3 regions of the Halomonas sp. LMYGS-3 genome follow, and region 1 is predicted to be linked to each of the others. Evidence: riboswitches for the same ligand, from Rfam matches in the RefSeq annotation. Region 1 holds a riboswitch; each other region holds the start of a gene.
What was found. Region 1 has a riboswitch for thiamine pyrophosphate ahead of AC5W54_RS15090 (sodium:solute symporter family transporter). Riboswitches for the same ligand answer to the same signal wherever they lie in the genome.

Region 1 (4,649 bases):
GGCGGCTCAAATTCTTGCCCCTTTGAGGGGCTAACAAAATAAAGCCCCCGGCTTTGCCGGGGGATATTTACTTGATGCGCCATTCTTCCGAATGACGGTTTTAATGCTAAGTATTCCGCGCCGTAGCTGGCGCGGCTTGAAAATTCCCTGTGCTAGGTTGGCAAGTAGGAACGAGTCATTACCTATGGGCACTGGCTCTGCTATCGCTCTCCAGGGCACATCGTATCCAAATTCTTGAACAATCCTGGTCAATCGTGAAAACGCTGCTTGTCGTATTATCTCGTCATTATTCAGCAATCTGCCCACCTCGAGCTGAAACAGTACATCAAATCAGTCTAATCAAAAGTGTGGATTTGTACACTCCTCCAATAGCTGCAGCACCGGCGCGAGTTGGCTCTCGTGCAGCAGCAGCACGCTGTCGCCGGTCGCGCCATCGGCGGGGGTGACCACGGCGAACTCGCCTTCCTCGAGGTGGAATTCGTGGATCTCGCGGGGGCCATCGGGCGTCTCGCAGTGGACAGAGCGGTAGGCGTCGTCCTCGCCATAGGTGAGGCGGTGATAGACCTTGAAGAAGGTGTAGAGCGTGAGCCCCCGCGCGAAGGTGGGCCAGCGGGCGGGGCTGGTGCGGGTCTCGCCGTCCAGCGCCTGGCCCCGGGCTTCGGCGGCGGCGATGGCGGCGGCCAGTGGTTCGGCCAGCAGCGAGGCATCGTCACGGGGCAGGGGCTGCTGTGCCTCGAAGGCCCGGTGATAGCGGGTGGCGACATCGCGCAGGTCGTTCAGGGAGCCGACGCGATGGTCGCTGTGCTTGAGATCGGCGGGCTCGAAGTAGCCGTTCTCCCAGCCGTGGATCACGCGCACCGTTAACCGGTTTTCGGCCATCGGCCGGCCGATCAGGGCGTCGACGGCCACGCGCAGGTGCAGATAGCGTTCGGGGACCAGGTTGTCGAAGGCGGAGTAGGGATCGGCGAAGATCGCGTGCAGGCGCCCGGGGGCGTGTTCCTTGGCTTCGGTAAACGGCATGAGCGGTTTCCTGCGAGGGGGACGTTCGAAATCCGGTGGCGTTGTGTCATTCTAGTGGGTCGAGCGTTATGTCGGCCCTTGTGGCCATAACTTGAGGTTCGTTCACGAGTTTACATCCACTGTCGCCAGGGGAGTCCCGCCGCGTTGCTCGGGTCGGGGCTGAGAGGGCGCCACATGGCACCGACCCTGGAACCTGATCCGGTTCACACCGGCGGAGGAAGCGCGACATGCCCTACCTGACGTCTGCCGTGCTCGGCGCGGCGCTGTTCTGTTTTGCCGTTCTCGGCCTGAGGGCCCGCCGGGCCGACGGTCCGCTCGATGACTACGTTACCGCTCGCAACTCCCAGGGTGCGCAGGCCATCGGCTTGTCGTTCCTGGCCTCCAGCATGGGTGCCTGGATCCTCTTCGCCCCGCCGGAGATCGGCGCCTTCGTCGGCCCGGTGGCCCTGGCCGGCTACGCCATCGGCTCGTCGCTGCCGTTTCTGATACTGGGGCTCTATGGCCCGGCCATCCGACGCCACCTGCCGGAAGGGCGCAGCATCGGCGAGTTCGCCGAGGCCTGCTATGGCGCCGGGGTGCGGCGCTGGGTCTCCTTCGTTTCCGTAGCCTACATGGCCATCTTCCTGGCCGCCGAGCTGACCGCCATCGGCGCCATCGCCGCGCTGCTCTCCGACGTGCCGCCTTCGCTGGTGATCCTCGGTGTGGCGGTGGTTACCCTGGTCTACACCACCCTGGGCGGCCTGAGAGCGAGCCTGGCCACCGATCGCTGGCAGGCCTGGCTGCTGCTGGCCCTGCTGGTGCTGGTCGGCGGCGTGGCCTGGTGGTGGCTGCCGCCCATGCCGGCCGGGGCGGTGATGCCGTCCATTCCCACCGGCAGTGCGCTCTCCGTGGCGCTGACCCTGGTGATCGCGGTCACCGCGGCCAACCTCTTCCACCAGGGCTACTGGCAGCGTATCTGGGCGGCCGAGGATGACCGTGCACTGGGACGCGGGGCGCTGCTGGGCGGGGCCAGCAGCCTGCTGGTGGTGATGGCCATCGGCGGGCTGGGCATGCTCGCCGCCATGCACGCCCTGCCGCTGGGCGAGCCGCCGATTCCCTTCTTCGCGCTGCTCTCCGCCGCACCGGCCTGGCTGGGCCTGCCGGCCCTGGTGCTGGCGGTAACGTTGGTGGCCTCCAGCGTGGACACCCTGCAGAACGCCATCGCCTCCATGGCGGTGGCAAGCTCCGGGAGGCGCGGGCTCTCGGTACGCGCGGCGCGGCTCGTCACGGTGGCGCTGATGGCGCCGGTGATCTGGGTGGCCCTTCAGGGCTTCTCGGTGCTGCGGCTGTTCCTGATCGCCGACCTGCTCTGCGCGGCCATTGTGGTGCCGGTGCTGCTGGGGCTGTGGCGGCGCATGAGTCCGCTGGCGGCGGTGGCCGGCGGGGTGGCGGGCCTGCTCGGCGCGGTGGTGCCGGGCTGGATCGCCCAGGGCAGCCTGGCGGCTGGGGTGCTGGCGGCCAGCTTCCCCGACAGCATCCCGACCCTGGCGCCGTTCCTGGGGGCGCTGGTCGCCTCCACCCTGGCCAGCCTGCTGATCGCCTGGCTGCGCCCGGGGGCGAAATTTCACCTGGCAAGCAAGGGAGACGCCTGATGACGACACGCTCTGACTGGAACGCCTGGGCCGCCGGACATGCATCGGCGCGCATCACCGACTGGCTGCGCGAGATCAGCGAGCCAGACTGGTCGGCCACGGTGTACCATCCGCTGTTCGACGCCCTGGCCGAGGGGCGGCTTGCGGGTGACGACTTTGCCGCCTACATGGTGCAGGATTACGGCTTCGTCGACCCCTTCACCGCGCTTATCGGCCACGCTATCGGCCGCGCGCCGAGCATGGCCGACCGCGTGGTGCTGGGCCAGTTCATGGGCATGCTGACGAGCGACGAGAACAGCACCTTCCAGTGCACTTTCGAGGCCTTCGATGTGCCTGCGTCACAGCGCGAGGCGCCGATCTACCTGCCGCAGACCCGGGCGTTCCGTGAGCTGCTGCACGTCACCGGCCAGGGCGGTGACTACGCCGAGATCCTGGCGGTGCTGGTGGTCACCGAGTGGGTCTACCTCGAGTGGGCGCTGCGCGTGACCCGCATAGACGGGCTGCATCCACTGATGGGCGAGTGGATCGATCTGCACGACAACCCCGCCTTTCAGGAGTTCGTGGACTGGCTGCGTCGGCGCCTGGACGAGGAGGCGGAGGCGCTCGATGACGCCGCCTTCGCCCGCATGGCCGAGTGCTTCCGCGACACCGTGGTCCAGGAGCGGGCCTTCCACGACGCCGTCCATTCCCGCTGAGGCCATCGCCGGCGGGGCGGGTTGCCAGGCCGGCCTTCGCCAGCCACCCTCTGAAGGTCAACCCCGATCGACCAGAGGAGTCCGCCCCATGAGCGATACGCCGCAGGATCCCCGTCGCCGCCACTCCGCGCCGGTGGTGGATGGCCCCGGCAAGGCCGCCAGCCGCGCCATGCTGCGCGCGGTGGGCTTCACCGACAGCGACTTCACCAAGCCCCAGGTGGGCATCGCCTCGACCTGGAGCAACCTCACGCCCTGCAACAGCCATATCGACGAACTCGCGCGTCGCGCCAGCGACGGGGCCGACGGGGCCGGGGGCAAGGGGGTGATCTTCAATACCATCACCATCTCCGACGGCATCGCCAACGGCACCGAAGGCATGAAGTACTCGCTGGTGTCGCGCGAGGTAATCGCCGACTCCATCGAGACGGTGGCCGGCTGCGAGGGCTTCGACGGCCTGGTGGCCATCGGCGGTTGCGACAAGAACATGCCGGGCTGCCTCATGGGCCTGGCGCGGCTGAACCGGCCGAGCGTCTTCGTCTACGGCGGCACCATCCTGCCCGGAGAGGGCCACACCGATATCGTCTCGGTGTTCGAGGCCATGGGCGCCTACAGCCGCGGCGATCTCGACCTGATCGAGGTGAAGCAGATCGAGGAGACGGCGATTCCCGGGCCCGGCTCCTGCGGCGGCATGTACACCGCCAATACCATGGCCTCGGCCATCGAGGCGCTGGGCATGAGCCTGCCGGGCAGCTCGGCACAGAACGCGGTGTCGCAGGCGAAACGTGACGACTGTGAAGCCGCGGGCGCGGCGGTGCTCGAACTGCTCGAGCGCGATATCAAGCCCTCGGACATCATGACCCGCGAGGCCTTCGAGAACGCCATCACCGTGGTGATCGCCCTGGGCGGCTCGACCAATGCGGTGCTGCACCTGATCGCCATGGCCAGCACCATCGGGGTCGAGCTCTCCCTCGAGGACTTCACCGCCATCGGCAAGCGGGTGCCGGTGCTCGCCGACCTGCGCCCCAGCGGCCACTACATGATGAGCGAACTGGTCGAGATCGGCGGTATCCAGCCGCTGATGAAGACGCTGCTCGATGCCGGCCTGCTGCACGGCGACTGCCTGACGGTGACGGGGAAGACGCTCGCCGAGAACCTGGCCGGGGTGGCGCCCTATCCCCAGGGACAGGCGATCATCGCCCCGCTCGAGGCACCGCTGAAGGCCGAGAGCCACCTGCGCATCCTCTACGGCAACCTGGCGCCCGAGGGGGCGGTGGCCAAGATCACCGGCAAGGAGGGCACCCGG
Region 2 (15,234 bases), on a different contig from region 1:
TGCGCGGTCAGCCAGCCGCCTCCCTCGAGGCTGCTCAGGGCATCGGCACGGGCGCTGACATGGGCGTGGCTGGTACCGTGGAAGCCGTAGCGGCGGATGCCATGGTCTCGGTAGAGCGCCTCCGGGAGGGCGTAGCGATGCGCCCGCGGCGGCAGCGTCTGGTGGAAGGCGGTGTCGAACACCGCGACCTGGGGCAATTCGGGAAATAGCCGGCGCGTGGCGATCACGCCCAGGAGGTTGGCCGGGTTGTGCAGCGGCGCCAGGACGGCGCTCTCCTCGATGGCCGCGACCACCTCGTCGTCGATGCGGGCGGCCCGGGTGAAGCGCTCGCCACCGTGGACGATGCGGTGGCCCACGGCGCCGGGCATCCGTCCCTCGAGGTTGTCGAGGATCGCCGCCAGGGCGTGGGCATGGTCGGCCCCGGACAGCTCGCGCTCGAAAGGCTCGCCGCGGCTGTCGCTACCCCGCAGGCGGGCATCGCTGCTGCCCAGGCGCTCGGCCAGCCCGGCCTGGCGCGGCTGCGTGGGGGCGGTGGGAATCAGGGCGTACTTGATCGAGGAAGAGCCACAGTTGATGACCAGCACCGGGTCGTTCATCGGCAGTCCTTGGAAACAGGCAGAGCGACAAGGGCAATAGGGCGTCAGTTTAGCCTGTTGGGTTTGACCGATCGTCGCGAGAAATACGGTTTTCGAGTCAAGTTTATCGATCTGATGAGGCGAATAGCGAGCTATTTAACGAAGCAGATCGAATGAAATTGGCCGAAAGGCCAGGTTTCGCAGTAGATCAGCGTTAGGACCGACAGGCTGCCAGCAGCCTGCGGTGCGTCGGAGAGCCGTGCATGCCGTCCGCTCCCAGTCGCGCGGCGAAGCCCTCGTGCCGTCTAGCACACTGCGCTCCGACCGATAGGGCTTGCGCCTTGCCTCGAGCTGTACCAGAATGATCTGCGCGTAGGGAAACGCTGTTTCCTAATTGGAGGTACACCATGAAGATCCTTGCCATTTCCTCTGCTTCAGCGGCGCTGCTGCTGGCAGGTGCCTTCGCATCCACCGCCCAGGCCCAGCAGCCCATGGCCATGCAGGGCTACATCGGCGGCGACGCCATGTTCTGGGAGCTCGACCGCGACCGGGCCCCCGATCGTGACGGCACCGGGCTGCGTTTGCGTGGTGGTGCGCAGTTCAACGACTACTTCGCCGTGGAAGGCCATCTGGGTAGTGGCGGGTCGGATGGCCCGATCGAGCTGGACTATCTGGTGGGGGCCTATGCCAAGGGCATCCTGCCCCTCGCCGACGAGTTCCGCCTCTATGGCCTGGCCGGCTATACCGAGGTGGACCTCGATGTCGATCGCGAGAGCGACTTCTCCTATGGGGCCGGTGCCGAGTTCGACCTGACCCCCAACCTGGCGGTCGGCGCCGACTACATGCGCTACCTCGACAAGTCCCGCTTCAACTTCGACGCTGCCAGTGTCGGTCTGACCTATCGGTTCTGATCGGCGGGTCTGCCGGCCTCACCGAGGCCAACAAGGACGCCCTCGTCGCGCTTGCGGCGGGGGCGTCTTGCGTCGGGAGTCGTTGTGCCTCCATTTTCCTGAAACCCACGAAACGACACAGGGCCGCATGAGGCGGCCCTGTGACGATCGGTCAGCGTACTGTCCGGCTGAGCTCATACCTCCTTGTACAGCTCCGCGCCTTCATTACGGAACTTCTCCGCCTGCTCCTCCATGCCCTTCATGACCGCTTCCTGGTCGCCGTCGAGGCCGTGCTCGGCGGCGTAGTCACGCACCTCCTGGCTGATCTTCATCGAGCAGAACTTGGGCCCGCACATGGAGCAGAAGTGGGCGACCTTGGCGGAGTCCTTGGGCAGGGTCTCGTCGTGGTACTCGCGCGCGGTGTCCGGGTCCAGGCCGAGGTTGAACTGGTCCTCCCAGCGGAACTCGAAGCGCGCCTTGGACAGCGCGTTGTCGCGGCGCTGGGCGGCCGGGTGGCCCTTGGCCAGGTCGGCGGCGTGGGCGGCGATCTTGTAGGTGATGATGCCGGTCTTGACGTCGTCCTTGTTGGGCAGGCCGAGGTGCTCCTTGGGGGTCACGTAGCAGAGCATGGCACAGCCGTACCAGCCGATCATCGCCGCGCCGATGCCGGAGGTGATGTGGTCGTAGCCGGGCGCGATGTCGGTGACCAGCGGCCCCAGGGTGTAGAAAGGCGCCTCATCGCAGTATTCGAGCTGCTTGTCCATGTTCTCCTTGACCAGGTGCATGGGCACATGGCCGGGGCCCTCAATCATTACCTGGACGTCGTGCTTCCAGGCAATATGAGTCAGCTCGCCGAGAGTCTTGAGCTCGGCCATCTGCGCCTCGTCGTTGGCGTCGGCGACCGAGCCGGGGCGCAGGCCATCGCCCAGTGAGAAGGCGACGTCGTACTGCTTGCAGATCTCGCAGATCTCCTCGAAGTGGGTATAGAGGAAGCTCTCCCGGTGATGAAAGAGGCACCACTTGGCCATGATCGAGCCGCCGCGGGAGACGATACCGGTCACGCGCTTGGCGGTGAGCGGCACATAGCGCAGCAACACGCCGGCGTGGATGGTGAAGTAGTCCACGCCCTGCTCGGCCTGCTCGATCAGGGTGTCGCGGAACACCTCCCAGGTGAGGTCCTCGGCCACGCCCTTGACCTTCTCCAGGGCCTGGTAGATCGGGACGGTGCCGATCGGCACCGGCGAGTTGCGAATGATCCACTCGCGGGTCTCGTGGATGTTCTGCCCGGTGGAGAGGTCCATGATGGTGTCGGCACCCCAGCGGATGCCCCAGGTCATCTTGTCCACTTCCTCCTCGATGGAAGAGGTCACCGCCGAGTTACCCAGGTTGCCGTTGATCTTCACCAGGAAGTTGCGGCCGATGATCATCGGCTCGGACTCCGGGTGGTTGATGTTGTTGGGAATGATGGCACGGCCGGCAGCGACCTCGGCGCGCACGAACTCGGGCGTGATCTCCTCGGGCAGGCGGGCGCCGAAGCCCTGGCCCGGGTGCTGGTGGCCGAGGATGCGTTCGACTTCTTCCGTACCCAGGGCCTGGCGGCGCTGGTTCTCGCGAATGGCGATGAATTCCATCTCCGGCGTGACGATGCCCTGGCGCGCATAGTGCAGCTGGGTGACGTTCTTGCCTGCCTTGGCGCGGCGCGGGGTACGGGTCAGGTCGAAGCGCAGCTGAGCAAGCGTCGGGTCGTTGGCACGGCGCTGGCCGTATTCCGAGGTGGGGCCGTCGAGGAACTCGGTGTCGCCGCGCTCCTCGATCCAGGCGCGGCGCAGTTCGGGGAGGCCGCGGCGCAGGTCATTGGTGGTCTCGGGATCGGTGTAGGGGCCGGAGGTGTCGTAGACCAGCAGCGGCGGGTTCTCCTCGTCCTCGCCGGAGGTGCGGGTCGGTGAGAGCGAGATCTCGCGGAAGGGCACGCGGATATCGGGTCTCGAGCCCTCCACATAGACCTTGCGCGAGCCGGGCAGCGGTTGGATGGCGGCCTCGTCGACCCGGGCGGTCTCGGCGAGGAAGTGGGCGGTCTTGCTCATATGGTGTTCTCCCTTGGGGTGTTGTCACGTCTGGGGTCGTTGTCAGGGAGGACAGCTGGGAGGACAGGGGCAGTGGCTGGCATGGCCGCGCTGCGTGTCGCTTGATCCCTACGCTGGTCCTAGCCAGTTCAGGTTCAACGGGATCCATGCTGTCTCTCCATGGCGAGAGGCATGATCTCAGCCGTCGTCAACGGCACCCCGTCAAGCGTGTGGTCGGGTGATCGCTCGATCACCGGTGTAACGCCCGGGGGGCGGCCTGACCAGGGCCAACGGGCGAGTGGCGATAGGACCAGCGGCGCTAGAATGCGCGATCCAGCCCCATCTGCCAGAAGTCGATCTCCAGTCGGGTGGCATCACGGAACACCGCGCAGAGCTCTTTGAGGCGTGCCGGCGTCACCTCGGCCAGGCGGGCGTCGAGCCAGGCGATCTCGGCGCCCATGGCGGCCTGGAACTCCTCGCCCTCGTACATGGCGATCCAGGCGTCATAGGGGTTGGCCTCACCGCGTACGGTGAAGGCCTGGGCGTTCAGCCAGTTGGCGATCTCGCCATAGCCGACCAGGCAGGGCGCCAGCGCCACGTGCAGGTCGAGCAGGTCGCCGCGGTTGCCGGTGTCGAGCACGTAGCGGGTATAGGCCATCGTCGCCCGCGCCTCGGGCAGTCGGGCGAGTGCCTCCTCACCGATACCCCACTCGCGGCAGTAGCCTACGTGCAGATCGAGCTCCACGTCGAGGATCGCCTTGAGCCCCTCATGGGCCTGGCGCAGGTCGGTCAGGGTGCGGCTCTTGTAGGCGGCCAGGGCGTAGGCCCGGGCGAAGTGGATCAGGAAGAGGTAGTCCTGCTGCAGGTAGTGGCGGAAGGCGTCGGTCTCGAGGGTCCCGTCGCCGAGCCGGCACACGAAATCGTGCTCGACATAGGCGCGCCAGTCGTCATGGCAAGCGGCAGTCAGATCGGTGAAGCGGTAGCCCATCATGCCCCCGGTGATGATGACGATCCGGGGTGCGGGCGGTGGGGAACGAGGGGGTGGGGCGACAGCGACAAGGCCCACCGCCTGATTCCCTACGCCGGTTCGGGCGTGGCGGTGCGGCAAGGCATCGCCACGCTTACCCGGATCAGGTTCCACGGGACCAGCGCTGGTGGTGACCGGGTGGTCAGCCTGCGCCATCTCAGCCGGATTCACCGGCACCCCGTCAAGCGTCGGAGCCAGTCTAGCAGGCTGGCGGCGACTTTCCAGCCCCCCGACTACTGGCGAAGTGCCTCCAATTCGAAGATCAGCGCTACCTCGTCGCCGACCATGCCGTTGTCGACGCCGTAGGTCATGCCCCAGTCGCTGCGTGCGATGGTGGTACGGGCCGACAGCCCCAGCGTGTACTGCTCATGACCGAAGGGGTAGGTCTCGGCCTTGTTGAGCGTGACGTCCAGGGTCACCGGGCGCGTCTCGCCGAGCAGGGTCAGTTCCCCCTCCAGGGTGCCCTCGCTGTCGCTGTGAGCCTCGAAGCCGGTGGCCTCGAAGACGATGGTCGCGTGGCGGTCGACGTCGAGGAAGTCGTTGCTGCGCAGGTGGTTGTCGCGCTCCTCGTGGTTGGTGAAGACGCTGTCGGCAGCGACCTCGACCCGAGCCGAGTGCAGTTCCCGGGTTTCTTCGTCATAGACGAACTCGCCACTGGCCTCGAGGAACATGCCCAGCAAGTCCGCATAGCCGACATGTTCGGTCAAGAAGCCGACGGAGAAGTGCTCGGGGTCGATCTCGTAGGTATGGGGTTCGGCGGCGGCGGGCAGGGCCGCGAGGGCGAGTCCCGTGGCCAGTCCGGCGGCCGCCGGCAACTTCAGGATGCGATGGATCGGGTGTGTCGTGGACATCGTGGGTCCTCCGGATTCGTGAGTCATGGCTGGCCGGCCAAGCGAAGGTGTCATCCGTGTCCGGCGTGGCGATGGAGCCACCGGATGTCGGTGCCGAACGATCCGGCGAGCCCGGCCAGGGCCGTCGCCGCCAGCCAGGTCGTGGCCGTGGCACCGACGGCCGGCAGCAGGCCGATCATCAATGCCGCCACCTGCCAGACACAGACCGCCCGGCGGCGGCGACTCTCCGGCAGCGTAGCGTTCAGCCAGGGTAGGCGCCGGCCGGCCAGCACGAAGGCGTAGCGCATGGCGCCGATGGCGAGTATCCAGGGGCCGACCTTGCCGAGCACCATCAGTGCCAGACATAGCACCAGGATGAAGAAGGCATCCAGTTCCATGTCGAAGCGTGCCCCGAAGGGGCTGGTGGTGCCGCTGCGCCGAGCCACCCAGCCGTCCAGGCCGTCGAGCAGCAGGGCGGTCAGCGCCACGCCGGCGAACAGGCTGCCCTGCGTCGCCAGCAGCTCGGGGTCGGTCACCGCGCCGGCCAGCAGTGCCACCAGCACGCCCCTCGCCAGGGTGACCCGGTTGGCCCAGCCCAGCCCGCGCCCACGGTCCGGCAGTCGGTGCAGGAGCAGCCCGGCGAGCACGAGATAGGTGGCCATGGCCGCCAGCGGCACGGTCGGGCTGGCCTGAAGCCAGAGCCGCAGCATGGCGCCGGCCGCCAGCAGGCCTATGAGCCCCGTCGCCAACTCCAGGACGAGGCGGTCAGCGGTCCCGGCCCGTGATGCCGGGGTGAGGTCCTGAAACGGGGCGAGGCGTGACATGCGATCTCCGGCAGGCGGCGGCGACGATGCCGGCCCTTTGTCGCTATGCTGACCATCAGCGGAACCACAGTCTCAACGTAGTCCAATGGCAGGCGCTTGGCAGCATTAAATTATGCATTTAAATATTCATGTACCATTATTGTAGAAGGTAAGCCGTCCAGGACGGCCTGCCGGAACAGGGTATAGCAGGAGCAGCTCGATGTCGGACACCATCGCCACCGCCTATTGGACCCTGGCCCCCGGCCAGGGAGCCTTGCGCGAGGAGCCACTGGCCGCACCGGGCGAGGGAGAAGTGCGCGTCAGGACGCTGTACAGCGGCGTCAGCCGGGGCACCGAGGCGCTGGTGTTCCAGGGCCGGGTGCCGGCAAGCGAGTATCGGCGCATGCGTGCCCCCTTCCAGGCCGGTGACTTCCCCGGCCCGGTCAAGTACGGCTACGCCAGCGTGGGAGTGGTGGAAGCCGGGGAGCCCGAGCTGTTGGGTCGGGAGGTCTTCTGCCTCCATCCCCACCAGGACCGCTACGTGGTGCCGACGAGTGCCGTGGTTCCACTGCCCGAGGGGCTGCCACCGGCCCGGGCGGTACTGGCGGCGAACATGGAGACCGCCGTCAACGGCCTCTGGGACGCCGCGCCCGGCGTGGGCGACCGTATCGCGGTGATCGGTGCCGGTGTGGTGGGGGTCCTGGTGGCCTGGCTCTGTGCGGCGATTCCCGGGACCCGGGTGCAACTGGTGGACGTGGTCCCCGGTCGCGCCGGGCTCGCCGCGGCCCTGGGGCTGGAGTTCGCGACGCCCGACACCGCCCGGGGCGACAACGACCGGGTGATCCACGTCAGCGGTAGCGCACCGGGCCTGCGGCTGGCCCTGCAACTCGCGGGGGTGGAGTCGCGCGTCGTGGAGATGAGCTGGTTCGGCGACGACGAGGTGAGCTTGCCCCTGGGCGAGGCCTTCCATTCGTGCCGGCTGACCCTGTGCGCGAGCCAGGTGGGCCGTCTTCCCGCCGCGCGTTCACCGCGCTGGGACCACCGTCGCCGGTTGACGCTGGCCCTCGAACTGCTGCGCGATGCCCGTCTGGATGCCTTGATCAGCGGCGAGAGCGACTTTCGTGACCTGCCCGCCCTGATGCCGCGCCTGTCGGGTGTGGCGGGCGAGGCGCTCTGCCACCGCCTGCGCTACGCGACCGCGCCCCCCCTTGAACCACGGGAGCCTTCGACATGTACCGCCTGACCGTTCGCGACCATTTCATGATCGCCCACAGCTTCCGCGGCGAGCTCTTCGGCCCCGCCCAGCGTCCCCATGGGGCCACCTACGTGGTCGATGTCTGCTTCCAGCGTCGCGAGCTCGACGATCATGACCTGGTGGTGGACATCGGCCTCGCCGGCGCGGCGCTGAAGGCGGTGCTAGGCGAGTTCGATTACCGCAACCTCGACGAGGTGGACGAGTTCCATGGCCGCAACACCACCACCGAGTTCATGGCACGGGTGATCTTCGAGCGCCTCGCCACGGCGATCCAGCTCGGCCGCCTCGGCGAGACGGCCGGCGGGCTCGAGACCATGAGGGTGACCCTGCACGAATCCCACGTCGCCTGGGCCAGCTACGAGGGCAAGCTGTGATGACGACGGACACGGCGCCCGACCTCACGCTGATCGTCGCCGGCGACCCCGGCCAGCTCACCGGGGGCTACGTCTATGATGCGCGCATGGTCGCGGAACTGCGCCGTCGCGGGTGGCGGGTCGCGGTGGTGGGGCTCGACGGCGAGTTCCCGACCCCCGACGCCACGGCCCGTCGGAGCCTGGAGGCGGCCCTGGCGGCGCTGCCCGACGCCGCCCGCGTGGTGATCGACGGTCTGGCCATGGGCGGGCTGCCCGAGGGGGTCGAGCGCCATGCCGAGCGCCTGGCGATCACCGCCCTGGTCCACCACCCGCTGGCCGACGAGACCGGGCTCGACGAGGGGCAGCGGCGGCGTCTGTTCGAGAGCGAGGCCCGTGGGCTGGCCGCGGTTCGGCGGGTGATCGTCACCAGCCCCTACACCGCCCGCGGCCTGTCGCGCTTCCGGGTGCCCGCGGCCCGCATCCGGGTGGTTGAACCGGGCGTCGAGCGGGCGGCCCTGGCCGCCGGTGCCCAGGATTCCGAGGATGCCGCACGCCCTTGGCGGCTGCTCTGCGTGGCGACCCTGACCCCGCGCAAGGGCCATGAGCTGCTGGTCGAGGCGCTGGCCGGGCTCGCCGATCGCGACTGGGAGTGCGAGGCCATCGGCAGCCACGACCGCGATCCGGCGCATGCCGCCCGCCTGCTCGCCGCGACCCGTCGCCGCGGCCTGACCGGCCGCCTGCGCTGGCCGGGCGAGCGGGACGCCGCCGGCCTGGCCGCGGCCTACCATCATGCGCATCTGTTCGTGCTGCCGTCGCACTACGAGGGCTACGGCATGGTGGTGACCGAGGCCCTGGCGCGGGGACTGCCGGTGATCACCACCACCGGCGGGGCGCTCGCCGATACCCTGCCGCCCGAGGCCGGTATCGCCGTGCCCCCTGGCGACGCGGCGGCGCTGGGCCGTGCCCTGGCCCGCTGGCTCGACGATGCCGAGCTGCGCCGCCGGCTGCGGTGCGGGGCCCGCCGGGTCCGCAAGGGGCTGGCGGACTGGCGGCAGGCCGGGGAGCGTTTCGCGGCGGCCCTGGACCTGCCGTCATCCGTTACGGAGGCGTCCGGAGCGCGATATCCATGAACCGACCCGCCCCCGACGCGTGCTTCAGCGCCGACTGGCTCGCCCGGCGCGAGGGGGTGGATGCCCGCTCGCGCAGCTACCGCCTGACCCGACTGGCGGCGAACTGGCTGGCCGCGCGCTCTGGGATTCACGGCGTGGTCGACCTGGGGGCCGGCAGCGGCAGCAACCTGCGGTTCCTGGCGCCCCGCCTGCCGGGTCCGCAGCGCTGGCGGCTGGTCGACCATGACCCTGCGCTGCTCGCCCGGGCCCGGCACCAGGGCGAGCGACTGTGTGACGGCGCGGGGACGCGGGTGACGCTGGAGACCCGCTGCCGCGATCTGGCGCCGGTGGACGACGACCTGCTGGCTGGCGCCGACCTGGTGGTGGCGTCGGCACTGTTCGACCTGGTCTCCCGCGACTGGGTCGAGGCGCTGGGGGCCGCCTGTGCCGAGCGCCGTCAGGCGCTGCTCGTCGCCCTCAGCGTCGACGGCGACTGGGCCTTTCTGGATGCCGCGGGCGAGCGCCGCGACGACGCCGGGGATGCCGCCGTGCGTGCCCTCGTCCGGGCCCACCAGCGCCGCGACAAGGGGCTGGGGGCGGCGCTGGGCGGCGAGGCCCCGGGCGTGCTGGCCGGTGCCATGATGGCGGCCGGCTATCGGGTGGAGTGTGCGACCACCCCCTGGCACCTGGCCGCCGGCGATGCCGAGGGGATGGCCCTGGCCGCGGCCCTGGTCGACGGCTGGCACGACGCTGCCCGGGAGCAGGCGCCGGGGGCAGGGCGCCGGCTGGCGCGGTGGCGCGAGCGGCGGCTGGCCGGGCTGGCCGTCGGCGAGCTGGGGGTGACGGTGGGGCATCGAGACCTCCTGGCCCTGCCGCCGTCTCCGGCGGACGGGCGCTGACCCAGGTGCATCGTCTGTGCCGCGTGGCGTCGACTCTCAGTGAGCGGCGAGGAGATCCAGATCGAAGAGGGTGTCGTCGCCGCAGCGGAAGGTTCGCACCCGGGGACGCCGGGCCTGGTCCAGGGTGGCGATGGGCGTCATCGCCAGCCCCGGACGACCGGAGCCGATCAGCAGCGGCGCCACCAGCAGGTGCAGGCGGTCGAGCGCGCCGGCCTCGAGAAAGCGCGAGACGGTGATCCCGCCGCCCTCGACCAGTACCCGCGAGAGGCCCCGCCCGGCGAGGGCCTCGAGCACGGTGGCCGGGGCGACGTGACCGTCGGCTATCGGCAGGTGCAGGCGAGTGACGTGCCCGGCGGGCGGCCCGTCGGCGACGGCATCCTCGCCGAGCAGGTGCAGGGTAGGGGCCGGGCCCTCGCGCAGCAGGCGCAGCCGGGCCGGGGCCCGGCCGCGGGGGTCGAGAATCACCCGCACCGGCTGGCGCCCCGACACATGGCGCACCGTGAGCAGGGGGTCGTCCGCGCAGGCGGTACCGGCGCCGACCACCACGGCATCGACCAGGGCCCGCAGCCGGTGCAGGTGAACCCGGCCCGCCAGACCGTTGATGTAGTGGGAGTGGCCACTCTCGGTGGCGATACGGCCGTCGAGGCTCTGGCCGAGCTGGGCGATGGCCAGCCGGCCGGAGTGAACCGCAAGGGGGGCGAGGCAGTCCAGCAGGTCGCGGGCGTCGTCCGCGACGGGGCCCGCTGCCTCCCAGCCGGCCGGGGTCAGGCGCAGGCGGCCCGGTGCGGTGGGGGACGTGGCGGGTCGGCTGAGCGCCTGCCAGGCCTCCTCGAGGGTCAGTAAGGGAGCGGATGGACGCATGCGGCCTCCGGGTCGGGAGCAGACGCTCATTAGTCCTTGCCGTGGCCGGTGTTCGTGGCCCGGGCCTCGCGCAGGATGCGGGCGATACGCTTGGCGTAGTGGGCGACCAGGCGTTCGCCCAGCTCGGCCGTGCCGAGGCGGGCATTGCCCACGACGCCCTCGGGATGGAGATCCTCGGCCAGCCAGGCGAAGGCAGCCTCACCCTCGGGAGCCAGCAGCAGCCCCCGCTCCTCCATGGCCTCTCCCCGCGAGCGCGGATGCTCGAGCCGGTCGAGGCGCACCTTGTCGGGGGCGAGATAGCGCATCATGGCGGTCTCCACGGCGCCGCCGTGCAGCCCGTGGCGCAGCTCCTCGGCCGGCAGGCCGCCGGCGGGCAGGGTGCCCGGTGGCGGCATGTCGGCGTAGTTGACCTTGACCACCAGCATGCCGTGCCGGCGACGCAACCGCAGCGCGGCGATATCCATCACCGCCCGGTTGCCGCCGTGGCTGTTGATCAACACCAGGCGATGCAGGCCGGCCCGGGCCACGGCGCCGCCGTGGGCCTCCAGGGTGGCGATGGCCAACTCCGGCGAGAGGCTCAGGGTGCCGGGGAAACTCAGGTGCTCGTCACTGGCACCCACCGCCATGGGTGGCAGGATCACCAGGGGGAAGCGCTCGGGCAGGTGGGGCAGTGCCTCCGCGAGCAGCCCCTGGCCGATGTCGAGGTCGGTGGAGAGCGGCAGGTGGGGGCCGTGCTGCTCGATGGCACCGAGCACCATCACCGCCACGGTGCCGCCCTGCAGGTACTCCATCTCGCGGCTGGTGAGGTCCTGCCAGCGGGGCCACCGCGACCGGTCGATCAAGGGGGGCTCACTCATGGGATCTCCTCGGTGCCCTGCCGGGCATCCATCAGTCGTGCGTAGAGGTCGCCGGAGAGCAGGCCGTCGGCACCCCGAGCCAGCCACTGCCGCGTGGCCTCCGAGGGGCGCCACTCCGGCCACAGGAAGCGACGGCTCTCGCCGGCGATGGCGTTGAATCGATAATCGCCCAGCTCGGCCAATCGCACCACACAGGCATCGGCGACCGCCAGGGCTCCGGCCACGAACTCCACCGACACGCCGGCCAACGGCCGACTGAGCCCGGCCAGTACCTCGGCCTCGTAGCCCTCCACGTCGATCTTGCAGAAACGCGGCAGCCCGTGCTCGGCGATCAGCGCATCCAGGGTGGTCACTGGCACCCGCAGGCGCCGCTCCCAGCGCACGTGGCGAAAGCCGGGGTGGCGCTCGCCGATGGCGTGGCGCCACTCCCGGGCCAGGGTGGAGACCGTCGGCGTCGCCTCGCTCACCGCCAGCTCCGCCTCACCGGGGGCGGCGCCGACGGCCCAGGGCAGCAGGGTGACGCCGCGACGGCGCCCCACCAGTCGCTGGAGCCAGGGCATGAGGTCGGGCTGGGGCTCCAGGGCGACGACCCGCGCGCCGAGTGCCTGGAAGGCGGCGGTGCGATCTCCCAGGTGAGCGCCCACGTCGAACACCAGTTCACCCGGCGCGACGAAGTCGGCATAGAGCCGCCGCAGGCGACGCTGGCGTCCCGGACGCCAGTAGATCAACAGCGACCTGGTCAGGCCGAGACCGCGGCGCAGGCGTGCCGGCCAGGGGAGGGCCGTCAGGGGCAGTCGTCGTTTCGGCATGGACTTGGCACCTCTCCCCGCATTCCCACGGAGCCTCACAGACACAGTGTCGCTGCGGATCCGCCAGTCTGCACGCACCCTGGACGTCGATCGTCCCGGTGTGACCCCTATGCCATGTCGCTGGACTACGCTTTACATGCCAGCCTGCGCTGGGCCGAGGAGGTCGTGCACCCCAGCGAGTATTCGATGACGGCGCGGCCGCAAGGCCGGGAGGCAGCATGAAGCGAGGGCATGTCACGACGGCGGGAGGCCTGATGGCGGGGCTCGGCCTGGTGCTGACGGCGACACCGCAGGCCATGGCCTGGGAGCTGGACCGCGAGGCCAGTCGTATCGAGCTGATCGGCACCGCCGATGGTCGCGAGGCGGTGACGCGGGTCGAGACCTTCGATGTCGAGCTCGAGGGCGACCCGGACGACCCGACCACCGGTGACCTGGTGCTGACCCTGCACTCGGCGAGCGTCACCAGCGGAAGCGCCATGGTCGACGACATGCTCCACGGACGGAACTGGTTCGATGTCGAGGCGCATCCCGAGATCGTCTATCGCAGCACCGCCATCCATGAGTCGGCCCCGGGCGAGCTGCGCGTCGAGGGCGAGCTCGAGGTGCTCGGCGAGACCTACCCGCTCGAGGTACCCGTCGGCTGGGAGCGCGACGGCGATCGGGTACGGGCCGAGGGACGCCTGCCTCTGGATCGCACCGACTTCGACGTCGGGCGCGGCGCCTGGCGTACCGAGGGCACGGTGAAGCACGAGGTGTACGTCGACTTCGCCTTCGAGCTGGTGGCGCCGTGAGCCTCGCCCGGCGCGGGAGTGTCGCCTGGCGCAACCATGCCGCCGGCTGGGGCCTGGTGCCGCGGCTGCTGCACTGGCTGGTCGCCGGCCTGGTGCTCTTCCTGCTGGGGCTGGGGCTCTACATGGGCGGGGTGGAGGACGTCTTCCGTCAGTTCGAGCTGTTCCAGCTGCACAAGTCGGTGGGGGTGACGGTCTGGCTGCTGATGCTGCTGCGGCTGGGCTGGCGCCTGCGGGACCCGCCGCCGCCGTCGCTGCCGGCCAGGGCCTGGGAGCATCGCCTGGCGCGGCTGGTGCATGGCCTCTTCTATGTCGTGCTGCTGGTCATGCCGATCACCGGCTACCTGATGGCCTCGGCCTCGACCCTGGAGATCCCGACCCGGATCTTCGGCCTCGTCGAGCTGCCGCACCTGCTGTCGCCCAGCGAGCGGCTGGAGACCGTCTTCTACACCTTGCACCAGTGGCTCGGCTGGCTGCTGATGCTCGGCATCGCCCTGCACGTGGGCGGCGCGCTCAAGCACCATGTCATCGACCGGGACGCGACGCTGCGGCGGATGCTGATCGGCCGCTGAGGGCGTCGCCCACCGCAAGAGGAGGTTCGCCCGTGTTCACCCCCGTGATCCTGGCCGGCGGCGACGGCGTGCGGCTCTGGCCGCTCTCGCGTCGCCAGCGGCCCAAGCAGTTCCTGTCGCTGCTCGACGAGGACAGCCTGCTGGTCCAGACCCTGGCGCGCCTCGAGGGGCCCGAGATCGCGCCGCCGATCGTGATCTGTCACGAAGCGCACCGCTTCCTGGCCGCCGAGCAGTTGCGCCGGGCCGGCGTCACGGGGGCGACCCTGCTGCTCGAGCCCGAGGGGCGCGGCACCGCGCCGGCCATCGCCCTGGCGGCGCTGTTCGCCGAGGCCGAGGGGCGCGACGGGCCACTGCTGGTGCTGCCCTGCGATCACCATCTGCCCGACGAGACGGCCTTCCGCACCGCGCTGGGGGCCGCCGCGCGGCTGGCCGGGCAGGGCCGGCTGGTGACCTTCGGGGTGGTGCCGACCCGGGCCGAGGCCGGCTACGGCTATATTCGTGCCGGCGAGCCGCTGGGCGAGGCGGGCTTCAGTGTCGCGCGCTTCGTCGAAAAGCCCGATGCCACCACCGCCGAGCGTTTCCTCGCCGCCGGCAACCACTACTGGAACAGCGGCATCTTCGTGTTGCCGGCAGACCGTTACCTGGCGGCGCTGGCGGCTTTCGAGCCGGCGATGCTCGACGCCTGCCGCCGGGCCATGGCGGGCGCGGCGGCCGACCTCGACTTCCTGCGCCCGGCGGCGGACGCTTTCCTGGCAACCCCCGCCGGTTCCGTCGACGTGGCGGTGATGGAGCGCACCGAGGCGGCGGCCATGGTGCCACTGGCGGCGGGCTGGAGCGACATCGGCTCCTGGCAGGCGCTGTGGGAGGCGCTGCCCCGCGACGCCGACGACAATGCTCTGCGCGGCGACGTGGTCTGCGAGGAGAGCCGGGGGCTGATGGTGCATGCCGAGTCGCGGCTGGTGGCGGCCCTGGGGGTGGAGGGACTGGTGATCGTCGAGACCGACGACGCCGTGCTGGTGGCCGATCGCGCCTGCAGCCAGGCGCTCCGCGGCCTGGTCGCCAGGCTCGAGGAGCAGGGGCGCGACGAGACCCGCCGCACGACCCGGGTGCATCGACCCTGGGGGCACTACCAGAGCATCGACGTCGGGCCGCGCCATCAGGTCAAGCACATCACCGTGCGGCCCGGCGCGCGGCTGTCGCTGCAGCTCCACCACCACCGCGCCGAGCACTGGGTGGTGGTCAGCGGCACCGCCCGGGTCACCCTGGACGACGAGACCTACCTGGTGGGCGAGAACGAGTCGACCTATATCCCCGTGGGGCGGGTGCATCGCCTGGAGAACCCCGGCCCGGAGCCGCTGGAGCTGATCGAGGTGCAGTCCGGCAGCTACCTGGGCGAGGACGACATCGTGCGCCTCGACGACCGCTACGGGCGGGAGTGAGGCGCCTCGGTAGCGCCGGGACGAGGGGGCCGCCCGCGAAACGGTTGCCCCTGGTCGATCACAATGGATCATGCAAGGATGGCGGCGTGACTTTGCGTACATAA
Region 3 (10,405 bases), on a different contig from region 1:
TCCCGTGAGCTCGATCCTTCACCGCACCCTCGGGGTGGTGCTCCTGGTGTTCGGCCTGAGCGTGCTGGCGCTCGGCATCACCAGCTACCGCGATGCCGCCCATGAGGTGGAGGAGCTGTTCGACGCCAACCTGGCCCAGAACGCCCGCTTGCTGGAAGGGCTGATGCAGGCACCGCTGGCCGCCGAGGAGCTCGCTCCCCTGCTGGCCAGTCTGGACAGCGCCCTGCAGCGTGCCGAGCAGGCCGACAAGCGCATCGCCGGGCACCGCTACGAGAGCAAGATCGCCTTCCAGATCTGGCAGGACGACACCCTGCTGCTGCGCTCGGCCAGCGCCCCGGAGGCGCCGCTCACGTCGCTGGCCGAGGGCTACGAGAACACCAGCCTGGCGGGGCACGGCTGGCGGGTCTATGCCCTGAGCCATCCGGAACGGCCTCTGCGCGTGCTGGTGGGGGAGCGTGAAGACGTCCGCGGCGAACTGGTGACCCTCATCGCCCTGCGCACCCTGATGCCGGACATGCTCGGGCTGCCGATACTGGCCCTGTTGCTGTGGTGGGCCATCGGCTGGGGCCTTCGCCCCTTGTCGCGAATGGCCGAGCAGCTTCGTCGGCGCGACCCGCACAACCTGCAGCCGCTGGTGATGCGCCCCCTGCCCCGCGAGCTGGACACCATCGTCGGCGCCCTGAACCGTCTGCTGGAGCGTATCCGCGGCCTGCGGGTGCGCGAGAAGCGCTTCATCGCCGATGCTGCCCATGAACTGCGCACCCCGCTGGCCGTGCTCGACCTGCACGCCCAGAACGCCCTGTCAGCCGAGACCCCCGAGGATCGTAGCGAGGCGCTGGACAAGCTGCGCGATGGCGTCTCCCGGGTCACCCGTCTGGTCACCCAGCTGCTCACCCTGGCTCGCCTCGACCCCGAGGAGGACGCCACCGAGACCGGACGCGACGGCGACCTGCTGCAGGAGACCCGGGAGGCGTTGACCAAGCTCTCGCCGTTGGCTGCCGAGCGCGGCCTCGAGATATGCCTGGACGCCGACGAGGGCGCCGACTGGCAGCTGCGGGTCGAACCCGGTGCCATCGACACCCTGATTCAGAACCTGGTGAGCAACGCCCTGCAGCACTCCCCCGATGGCGGGACGATCCGGATCACGCTGTCGGCGGGCGATGACCGGGTCACCCTGCACGTCGACGACCAGGGGCCCGGCATCCCGGCCGAGGAGCGCCAGCGGGTGATCGAGCGTTTCCACCGGGCTGGCCCGAGCGCGGGTGCCGGCCTGGGGCTCTCCATCGTCGACCGGCTTCTGCAGCGCCACGGCGGGCGATTGGTGCTGGAAGACGCCCCCGCCCGGGGGCTGCGCGCCGTGGCCATCCTGCCGCGACGAAAAGAACGCAACTGACGCCGGATCATCATCTCTTCTTAAGTCAGCCTTAAGCTTCACCCCGGACGATGGAGCCGGTACGCGGCGCAATTCCTCTGCGCGCCGCTCTCGAATCCGACACCATAGGCATCCCCATGAAGCCGCTGCATAGACTGCTGACCACCCGCTTGATCAAGCTCGTTGCCAACCTGCTCAAGCTCGCGTGTTACGCCTTCCACTTCGTCTTCCCCGACAAGCGCTTCACCCTGCCGGCCAAGGCCGCCCCCTGGATCCGGAGCCGGCGGCCGACCGCCATTCCCCGCATCCTCTGGCAGACCAACTTCACCGACCGCGTGACCCTGCCGGTCTACCTGAACTACCTGTTCAACCGCCTCATGGCGCCCGGCTTCGAATATCGCTTCATGATCACCGAGGCCCGCGCCGACTTCATCAGGCAGCACTATTCCGAACACACCTTCAGAAACTATTCCCGGCTGCAGATCGGCGCCGCCCAGGCGGACTTCTGGCGGGTCCTGGTGCTGCAGGCCCATGGCGGCGTCTACCTGGATATCGACGCCCACCTGACGTGGCCACTCGGGCGCCTGCTCGGGCCCGATCGGTCGTCGCTGTTCATCCGCACCAAGCGCGACACCCTCAACAACTTCTTCATCGCCAGCGAACCCCACACCCCCGAGCTGGCGGCCGTGATCCGGGCGATCAACACCAATATCGAGGCGAACACGATCAGGGGTGTCTTCGACATGACCGGTCCCGGGGTGTTCAATCGGGTGCTGGACATCCACAGCCTGGACACCGTGCTCTACCGCTATGCCTGTACCCAGGGCAGTTTCACCAACGAATACTTCCAGTACCTCGACAAGCCGCAGGGCAAGTGGAACCGGGAGCAGCAGCGCGTCGCGGTCGTGAGGGAGGAGGCGGCCTGAGCCCGGGCGCTTTACAGGAGGCAGGCGGGTGTGGATAGTAGGAAGTCGACGACAGGGGCGCCACGGCGACAGAGTGCCGTGGCTGAGACGCACCCTTGGAACCTGACCCGGATAATGCCGGCGTAGGGAGTCGTGCAGCGCCTGCCTTCCGCTTGCCTGCACCTCCCGGCCGGGAGGACTGCATGCCACTCGATCTTTCGCTCTACCTGGTCACCGACCCCGACCTCTGCGCCGACCGCGGGCTGGTGGACACGGTGGTTGCCGCCGTGCGCGGCGGCGTGACGCTGGTGCAACTGCGCGACAAGCACGCCTCCGACGCCGAGCTGACCGACCAGGCACGCCGCCTCAAGGCCGCCCTGGCCGGCAGCGGCGTACCGCTGATCGTCAACGACCGCCTCGAGGTGGCCCTGGCCGCCGGGGCCGACGGCCTGCACCTGGGGCAGGATGACGGTGACGTGGCCCTCGCCCGCGCCGTCCTTGGCAAGCGGGCATTACTCGGCCTCTCGGTGCAGACCCACGAGCAACTCGCTCGCCTCGATCCTGGCCCCCTCGACTACCTCGGCCTCGGGCCGGTATTCGCCACGCCCAGCAAGCACGACCACGCCACGCCGCTGGGCGTCGACGGCCTGGCCTCGCTGGTCGCCGCGAGCCCCCTGCCCGCGGTGGCCATCGGCGGCCTCAAGGCCGAGCACGTCCCTGCGGTACTGGCGGCGGGGGCCCAGGGCCTGGCGGTGATCTCGGCGATCTGCGGCACGCCGGACCCCGAGGCCGCGGCGCGGGCCTTCTTCCCGCCGCGCTGACCGCGATCAGGAGGAGGGGCGACGCTTCAGCGTCGTGCGGCGATCGTGGTAGGCGATCGCCAGGCCGCTGCCGATGATCAGCACACTGCCGACGAAGACCCAGAGATCGGGCATCTCGCCCCAGAACCACCAGCCCAGCAGCACCGCCCAGAGCATGGCGGTATAGTCGAAGGGGGCGGCGATGGCTGCCGGTGCGAAGCGGAACGCCAGGGTGATGAAGGCGGTGGCGCCGATCCCGGCGATCCCCGAGCCGAGAAACCCCAGCCAGTGCCAGGCGTGTGGCGCCTGCCACACCCAGGGCAGCAACACCGCGGTGATCACCAGTGGCACCAGGGTCATGTAGAAGACCATGGCCCAGAGGTGTTCGCGACCACCGTAGCGCCGGGCGGTGATCATCATCAGCGCATAGAAGACCGCCGCGCCGAGCAATGCCAGCGCCCCGGGATGGAAGGCGTCACCGCCCGGGCGCACCACCACCAGCACCCCGACGAACCCCACCAGCGAGGCCGCCAGCACCGGCGGATCGATTCGCTCGCCGAGCAGTGGCACCGAGAGCAGCGTGACGAACAGCGGCGCCACGAAGGCGATGGCCGTGGCCTCGGCCAGCGGCAAGAGGGTCAGGCCGAGCACGAAGCAGACCATGGTCCCGGTGTAGATCAGCCCACGCACCAGGTGCACGCCGGGCCGGCGAGTGCGCAGCTTGCGCAGGCCGCCACCGAAATGTGCCAGCAGCGCGATCAGCGGCAGCGACACCAGGGTACGGAAGAAGATGATCTGCAGCGGCGAATGCACCTCGCCCAGCCACTTGGCGATGGCGTCGCCGAGCGCCAGACAGAAGACACCCGCGCACATGAACAGGATCCCCTTCAACGACGGCGACATGACGACCTCCCGATGACACAAAAAACCACCCCGCCGGTCCGGAGCGGGCCAGCGGGGCGTGAACATGACGACAGGCTAGGACGTTAGCAGACAAACGGCAACCGTCGGGTCGCCGATGGCAATCCCTATGACGTTTCGGCCGCTGCGGCATGCCGCCGAGCGGTTGCGCGGAGGGTCATGGCGGGATGGGGACCGCTGACCAGCGAGGCCTCCAGCCTGCCGTTGGCCACCTGGATCTGCTCGGCCGCCGGGTTGAGCCGGGCCAGCCGATGGCTCAGGCGCGAGAAGCCCTCCTCATCCACCAGGTCGGTCTTGCTGATCAGCAGGCGATCGGCCATGGCCACCTGGCGTACCGATTCACGGTGCGCCCGAAGCGTCGACAGTCCGCTGGCGGCATCCACCAGGCAGACCAGGCTATCCATGCGCACGCGGCCGACCAGCCGGGGATCGCCCGTCAGGGTCTGCAGGATCGGTGTCGGGTCGGTCAGTCCGGCGGTCTCGATGATCACTCGGGAGAAGGGCCAGCTTCCCTCCCGGCCCCCCGGCGCAATGGCCTCGCGCAGCGTATCGCCCAGATCACCGCTTCGCGTGTGACACAGACAGCCCTCGCTCGTCTTCACCACTCCCCCGATATCGGGGGACTCATCGATCACGACCAGGGCGCCTCGCATCGCGGGCTGCCGAACCAGCTGGTTCAGCAGCGTCGTCTTGCCACTGCCGGGAAAGCCGGTGATGACGGTCACGGGTATCCGTGGACGCCGTGGTGAGGATGCCATATCCATGACGCTGCCTGCGGGTATTGTCCGAGAGCACACTTGTTATGTTATATAGTAACCTTTATCTTCTGCCGAGGAGAAGCTCGCTATGGCCGCCCCGCTTCCCATGACACCGAACGATCCGCTTCCCCGACCCCCGGATTACCCGCACTGGGCCTACGGAGACGACATCGGTGTGCTGCCGCGCATCTTCGAGGAGGATATCACCCTCGCCGTCATGGAACGCACGCTGCCGAAGCCCCTGCGTGACAGCGTGGCGGCCCAGCTGACTGCCGATGCCCGGCTGGACTGGCGCTGGCGGGGGGCTCCCGGCGAGGCCATGCGAGCCGACCTGCGGCGGCACCTGCCGGCCCCCGATCAGGCCACGGCCCTGCTGGATGATATCGGCACCATCGCCAGTGCCCTGGCCTTCCTGTTCGACACCGAGACCATCGGCATCCGCCTGCGCCTCCTCGACGAGGCCATGTGCCCACGCTTCCATGTCGACAACCTGGCGGTACGCCTGGTGACCACCTACGCCGGCCCCGGCAGCGAGTGGCTGCCCGAGCACGCCGTCGATCGTGCCGGCCTGGGTGCACCCCGCGCCGACAAGCCGGAAATCGTCACCGACCCCGCCGCGATCGGGCGGCTCGGCGCAGGCGACCTGGCACTGCTCAAGGGCGACGGCTGGATCGGCAACGAGGGACGCGGCCTGGTGCATCGCAGCCCCCGGCCTGCTCTGGGCGAGAGGCGCCTGCTGCTGGCCCTGGACCCGGGATGAGTCGCTCTGGATACACAGAACGAGCCGACACCCACGACACCGCCTTCAATGACATCCCCACCAAGGAAGACTGCAAGATGCCACACCCCCGCCCCCTACTCGCCGGCCTCGCCCTGGCCTTGAGCTCCTCCGTCGCCCTGGCCGATGTCCGCAGCCTGGATATCGTCGCCCCCTGGGAGATCACCGGCGCCGACCCCTCCACCTCGGGCTATATCTACGCGCGCATGCGCGTCGCCGAGACGCTGGTCGATACCGACGCCGACGGCCAGCTCGCACCGGGGCTGGCGGCGTCCTGGCAGCCCAGTGAAGACAGCCTGACCTGGCGCTTCACCCTGCGTGATGACGTCACCTTTCACGACGGCAGCCCGCTGACAGCGGAAGCGGTGGCCACGAGCCTGCAGCACGCCCTGGCCAAGCCGGGCATGCTCGATTCGGCGCCCATCACGGCCATTGCGGCCGATGGCAACGAGGTGGTGATCCAGCTCGAGAGCCCCTTCGCGCCGCTGCCGGCCCTGCTGGCCCACTCCACCACCCTGATCCTCGCCCCGGGCGCCTTTGATGACGAGGGGCGGGTCACCCAGGCGATCGGTACCGGCCCCTATCGGGTGGAAACCGTGGCACCCCCGCAGCGGCTCGACGTGGAGCGCTTCGACGATTACTGGGGCGAGGCGCCCGCCATCGAGAGCGCCAGCTACCTGGCGGTGGGCCGCGGCGAGACCCGGGCACTGATGGCCGAGAGCGGCGACGCCGATATCGTCTTCACCCTCGACCCGGCCAGCCGCGCGCGGCTCTCCCGCCACGACCGGCTCGCGCTGCACGCCGAACCGCTGCCGCGCACCATCGTGCTCAAGGTCAACGCCGGGCACCGCTTCCTCGACGACGACCGTGCCCGCCGGGCACTGGGACTGGCCATCGATCGCCCCGGCATCGCCGCCGGCCTGCTGCGCAACCCGGAGGCCGCGGCCGCCGAGCTCTTCCCGGCAAGCCTCGGGCCCTGGCACCTGGGCCTCGAGGGCGATGCGGCTCGGGACCTCGACCAGGCTCGCGAACTGCTGGCCGAGCTGGGCTGGGAGGCGAACGGCCACGGCACCCTCGAGCGCGACGGCGAGCCGTTCCACCTCACCCTGCGCACCTTCTCCGACCGTCCGGAGCTGCCGCTGGTCGCCACCGCCCTGCAGGACCAGTGGCGCGAGCTGGGCGTGGAGCTCGAGGTGGCGGTGGGCAACGCCAGCGAGATCCCCTCGGGCCACCGCGACGGCAGCCTCGAGCTGGGCCTGATGGCCCGTAACTACGGCCTGGTGCCCGACCCGCTCGGTACCCTGCTCGACGACTTCGGCAGCGATCCGGACGCCATGGGCGGCGACTGGGGCGCCATGGGCTGGCGCGACGACGACCTGGCTGCCTGGCTCGACACCCTGCGCCACGAGGCGGATCCCGAGGCCCGCACCGAACTGGCAGGGCAGGTCGCGCGACGCCTGAACGAGACCATGCCGGTCATCCCCGTGGCCTGGTATCAGCAGACCGCCGCGGTCAACGGCGCGCTCGAGGGCTTCTCCATCGACCCGCTGGAGCGCAGCTACCGCATCGATGAGCTGAGGTGGAGCGAATGAGCCAAGCGTTGACGTCACGGATGACCCCGCGCTGGACGGCAGACCTGCGCGGCCTGCTGCTGCAGCGGCTGTTCCAGGCCGGGCTGGTGGCGTGGATGGTCGGCACCCTAACCTTCGTGCTGACCCGCACCTTGCCCGGCGACATGGCCTATCGCATCGCCGCCGGGCGTTACGGCCATGACATGGTCAACAGCGCCGCCGCCGAGGCGGTACGCGCCGAGCTGGCCCTGGACCAGCCGGCCCTGGGTGCCTACTTCGGCTGGCTATGGGACCTGGTGCAGTTCGACCTGGGCCGTTCGCTGGTCAGCGGCGCACCGGTGGTGCACGAGCTGTGGCATCAGCTCGGCCACTCCCTGGGGCTGGCGGCGTCCGCCGTCCTGCTCTCGCTGCTGCTCGGCCCGCCGCTGGGCCTGGCCGCCGGCCTCAGGCCCCGCGGCGCCCTGGACCGCGTCAGCGAAGTCGCCGCCAGCGTGCTGCGCGCCCTGCCCCCCTTCGCCGTGGGCCTGCTGCTGATCCTGCTGTTCTCGGTGACGCTGGGCTGGCTGCCCGCCGCCGGCCACGGCCGCACCGCCCACAGCGTGCTGCCGGCGCTGACCCTGGCGCTCGCCCTGGCGGCGGTCTCCAGCCGGGTGGCGCGCAACGCCATGGCCGACGTCTCCCAGTCGGCCTACTACGCCTTCTCGCGCACCAAGGGGCTGAATGAGCGGCTGAGCTTCCTGCGCCACGGCCTGCGCAACGCCGCGGTACCGGTGATCGCCTACCTCGGCGTGCAGTTCGTGTACCTGATCGAGGGCGTGGTGGTGGTCGAGACGCTGTTCGCCTGGCCCGGCATCGGCCACGCCCTGGTGCACGCCATCGTCGCCCGCGACGTGCCGATGATCCAGGGCACCGCCCTGGTCATGGGGCTGCTGTTCGTGGCGCTCAACACCCTGGTGGATATCGTCTGCCACCTGCTCGACCCCAGGAGGCGCCAGGCATGACGACCCTCGCTCTTCGCTTACGCGTCCTGCCCCTGCCGGCGCTCGGCCCCCGCCAGCGCCTGGGGGCGGCGATGCTGGCGCTGCTGCTGGCCTTCGCCTGGCTGGTGCCGTGGCTCTTCGACGCCGACCCGGCCCGCCAGCAGCTGACCCGTATCCTGCAGCTGCCGTCGCTGGCCGAACCGCTGGGTACCGACCACCTGGGCCGCAGCCTGCTGGCCCGCCTCGCCGCCGCCATCCGCCTCTCCTTCGGCATGGCGCTGCTCAGCGTGGCCACCGCCGCCGTACCCGGCGTGCTGCTCGGCGTGATCGCCGGCTGGCGCGGCGGCTGGCTGGACCGCGTGCTGGGCAGCCTGGCCGACGCCTGCCTGGCGCTGCCCGGGCTGCTGCTGGTGCTGCTGCTGGTGGCCATCGCCCCGGGCAACTTCTGGGCGCTCTATGTCGGTATCTCGCTGGTGCTGTGGATCGAGTACTTCCGCCTGGTCCGCGCCCGCACCCGGGTGCTGGTGGCCTCCCCCCAGCTCGAAGCGAGCCGCCTGCTGGGCTTCGGCCCGCTCTACCTGTTCCGCCGCCACCTGTGGCCGGAGCTCGCCCCCCAGGTGCTGACCCTGGCTGCCTTCGGCGCCGCCAGCGCGATCCTGGCCATGGCCGCGCTCGGGTTCGTCAGCGTCGGCCTGCGCCCGCCCACCGCCGAACTGGGGCTGATGATGATCGAGCTGCTGCCCTACTACCACGAGGCCCCCTGGGCCATGGCCCAGCCGATCCTGGTGCTGTTCGTGCTGGTGATGAGCCTCAACCTGCTGGCCGGGAGAGACCCCCGATGACCGCACCCCTGCTGAAGGTCGACGACCTGGCGATCCACGGCGATGGCGTGACCATCGCCCCGGTCTCGCTCAGCCTGGCCCCAGGCGAGCGCCTCACCCTGCTCGGCGAGACCGGCTCCGGCAAGAGCCTGATCGCCCAGGCGATCATGGGCACCCTGCCCCGCGGCCTCGCCGCCCGCGGCCGGCTGACGATCGACGGCGAGGCCTTCGAGGCCGCCGACGGCCCCTTGCGCCGTCCGTTGTGGGGCCGCCGCCTGGCGCTGCTGCCCCAGGAGCCCTGGCACGCCCTGGACCCGACCATGCGGGCCGTGCACCAGGTCGCCGAGAGCCATCGCCACGTGGCCGGTCGCGGCAGGCATGAAGCGCGCCGGGCGGCCCGGGCCGACCTGGCCGAGCTGGGGCTGGCGGAGGCCGGCCACAAGCTGCCCGGCGAGCTCTCCGGCGGCATGGCGCAGCGAGTGGCGTTTGCCGCCGCCAGCGCCGGCGGCGCGACCATCGTGATCGCCGACGAGCCCACCAAGGGCCTCGACGCACCGCGCCGCGACGCCGTGGTGGAACTGCTGGCGCGCACGCCGGAACGGGGCGGGGCCCTGCTGACCATCACCCACGATATCGACGTCGCCCGGCGCCTGGGCGGCGAGGTGGTGATCCTGCGCCAGGGCGAGGTGGTCGAGCGCGGCCCGGCCGCGCAGGTGCTCGGCGAGCCTCAAACGGACTATGGTCAGCGCCTGCTGGCCGCCGAACCGGCCCGCTGGCCGGCCCCGCCGCCACTCGCTTCCCGCCGCGAGGGATCCGTGGTCGCGGCCACCGGGCTGGCCAAGACGCGCGGCGGCCGCGAGCTGTTCCGCGACCTCTCGCTGTCCATCCAGCCCGGCGAGATCGTCGGCGTGGTCGGGCCTTCGGGCTGCGGCAAGAGCACCCTGGGCGATCTGCTGCTGGGCGTGGCCCACGCGGACGCCGGGGAGATACACCATGCGCCGGGCTCGCCGCTCGGCCGGCAGAAGCTCTACCAGGATCCGCCGGCGGCCTTCTCGCCGCACTGGACGCTCGGCCGGCTGCTCGACGACCTGGTGCGCCGTCATCGCCTCGATCGCCGCGCCATCCCCCCCTGGATGGCACGCCTGGGCCTCGACGAGCGACTGCTGGCGCGCCGCCCCGGCGAGATCTCCGGTGGCGAGCTGCAGCGCTTCGCCATTCTGCGGGTGCTGCTGCTCGAGCCGCGTTTCCTGTTCGCCGACGAACCCACCTCGCGGCTCGACCCCATCACCCAGCGCGAGACCCTCGCCCTGCTGGTGGAACTGGCCCGGGAGCGCCGCTGCGGCGTGATGCTGGTCAGCCACGACCCGGCGCTGGTCGAACGGCTGTGCGACCGACGGCTGTCACTCGTCAACGAGGCGGAGGAGAAGAGCCGCCGAAGGGGCGCCGCTCGTCCAGAGCCTGTTTCCTCCCCCTCATAGCCAGTCCATGGCAAGCAGTGC

Region 2: another riboswitch for thiamine pyrophosphate. It lies ahead of tenA (thiaminase II); the one in region 1 lies ahead of AC5W54_RS15090 (sodium:solute symporter family transporter).
Region 3: another riboswitch for thiamine pyrophosphate. It lies ahead of thiE (thiamine phosphate synthase); the one in region 1 lies ahead of AC5W54_RS15090 (sodium:solute symporter family transporter).

Annotation. Positions count from the first base shown of each region.
Region 1 is NZ_JCAKFQ010000016.1:91,479-96,127, reverse strand. It holds gene AC5W54_RS15095 (hypothetical protein) at 340-1,020, opposite strand; TPP riboswitch at 1,138-1,258, shown strand; gene AC5W54_RS15090 (sodium:solute symporter family transporter) at 1,248-2,651, shown strand; gene AC5W54_RS15085 (TenA family protein) at 2,651-3,346, shown strand; gene ilvD (dihydroxy-acid dehydratase) at 3,435-4,649, shown strand, end outside.
Region 2 is NZ_JCAKFQ010000018.1:24,988-40,221, forward strand. It holds gene AC5W54_RS15670 (acetate/propionate family kinase) at 1-596, opposite strand, end outside; gene AC5W54_RS15675 (porin family protein) at 983-1,486, shown strand; gene thiC (phosphomethylpyrimidine synthase ThiC) at 1,660-3,549, opposite strand; TPP riboswitch at 3,638-3,760, opposite strand; gene tenA (thiaminase II) at 3,848-4,516, opposite strand; TPP riboswitch at 4,585-4,746, opposite strand; gene AC5W54_RS15690 (YceI family protein) at 4,789-5,406, opposite strand; gene AC5W54_RS15695 (CDP-alcohol phosphatidyltransferase family protein) at 5,457-6,209, opposite strand; gene AC5W54_RS15700 (zinc-dependent alcohol dehydrogenase) at 6,409-7,431, shown strand; gene AC5W54_RS15705 (6-pyruvoyl trahydropterin synthase family protein) at 7,419-7,817, shown strand; gene AC5W54_RS15710 (glycosyltransferase family 4 protein) at 7,817-8,926, shown strand; gene AC5W54_RS15715 (methyltransferase domain-containing protein) at 8,923-9,804, shown strand; gene AC5W54_RS15720 (RibD family protein) at 9,841-10,665, opposite strand; gene AC5W54_RS15725 (creatininase family protein) at 10,695-11,522, opposite strand; gene AC5W54_RS15730 (FkbM family methyltransferase) at 11,519-12,331, opposite strand; gene AC5W54_RS15735 (YceI family protein) at 12,550-13,122, shown strand; gene AC5W54_RS15740 (cytochrome b) at 13,119-13,691, shown strand; gene AC5W54_RS15745 (mannose-1-phosphate guanylyltransferase/mannose-6-phosphate isomerase) at 13,724-15,130, shown strand.
Region 3 is NZ_JCAKFQ010000014.1:1,444-11,848, forward strand. It holds gene AC5W54_RS13760 (response regulator transcription factor) at 1-8, shown strand, start outside; gene AC5W54_RS13765 (ATP-binding protein) at 5-1,393, shown strand; gene AC5W54_RS13770 (glycosyltransferase family 32 protein) at 1,510-2,298, shown strand; TPP riboswitch at 2,342-2,444, shown strand; gene thiE (thiamine phosphate synthase) at 2,481-3,098, shown strand; gene AC5W54_RS13780 (DMT family transporter) at 3,105-3,980, opposite strand; gene AC5W54_RS13785 (CobW family GTP-binding protein) at 4,106-4,723, opposite strand; gene AC5W54_RS13790 (DUF1826 domain-containing protein) at 4,845-5,516, shown strand; gene AC5W54_RS13795 (ABC transporter substrate-binding protein) at 5,513-7,126, shown strand; gene AC5W54_RS13800 (ABC transporter permease) at 7,123-8,106, shown strand; gene AC5W54_RS13805 (ABC transporter permease) at 8,103-8,927, shown strand; gene AC5W54_RS13810 (ABC transporter ATP-binding protein) at 8,924-10,384, shown strand.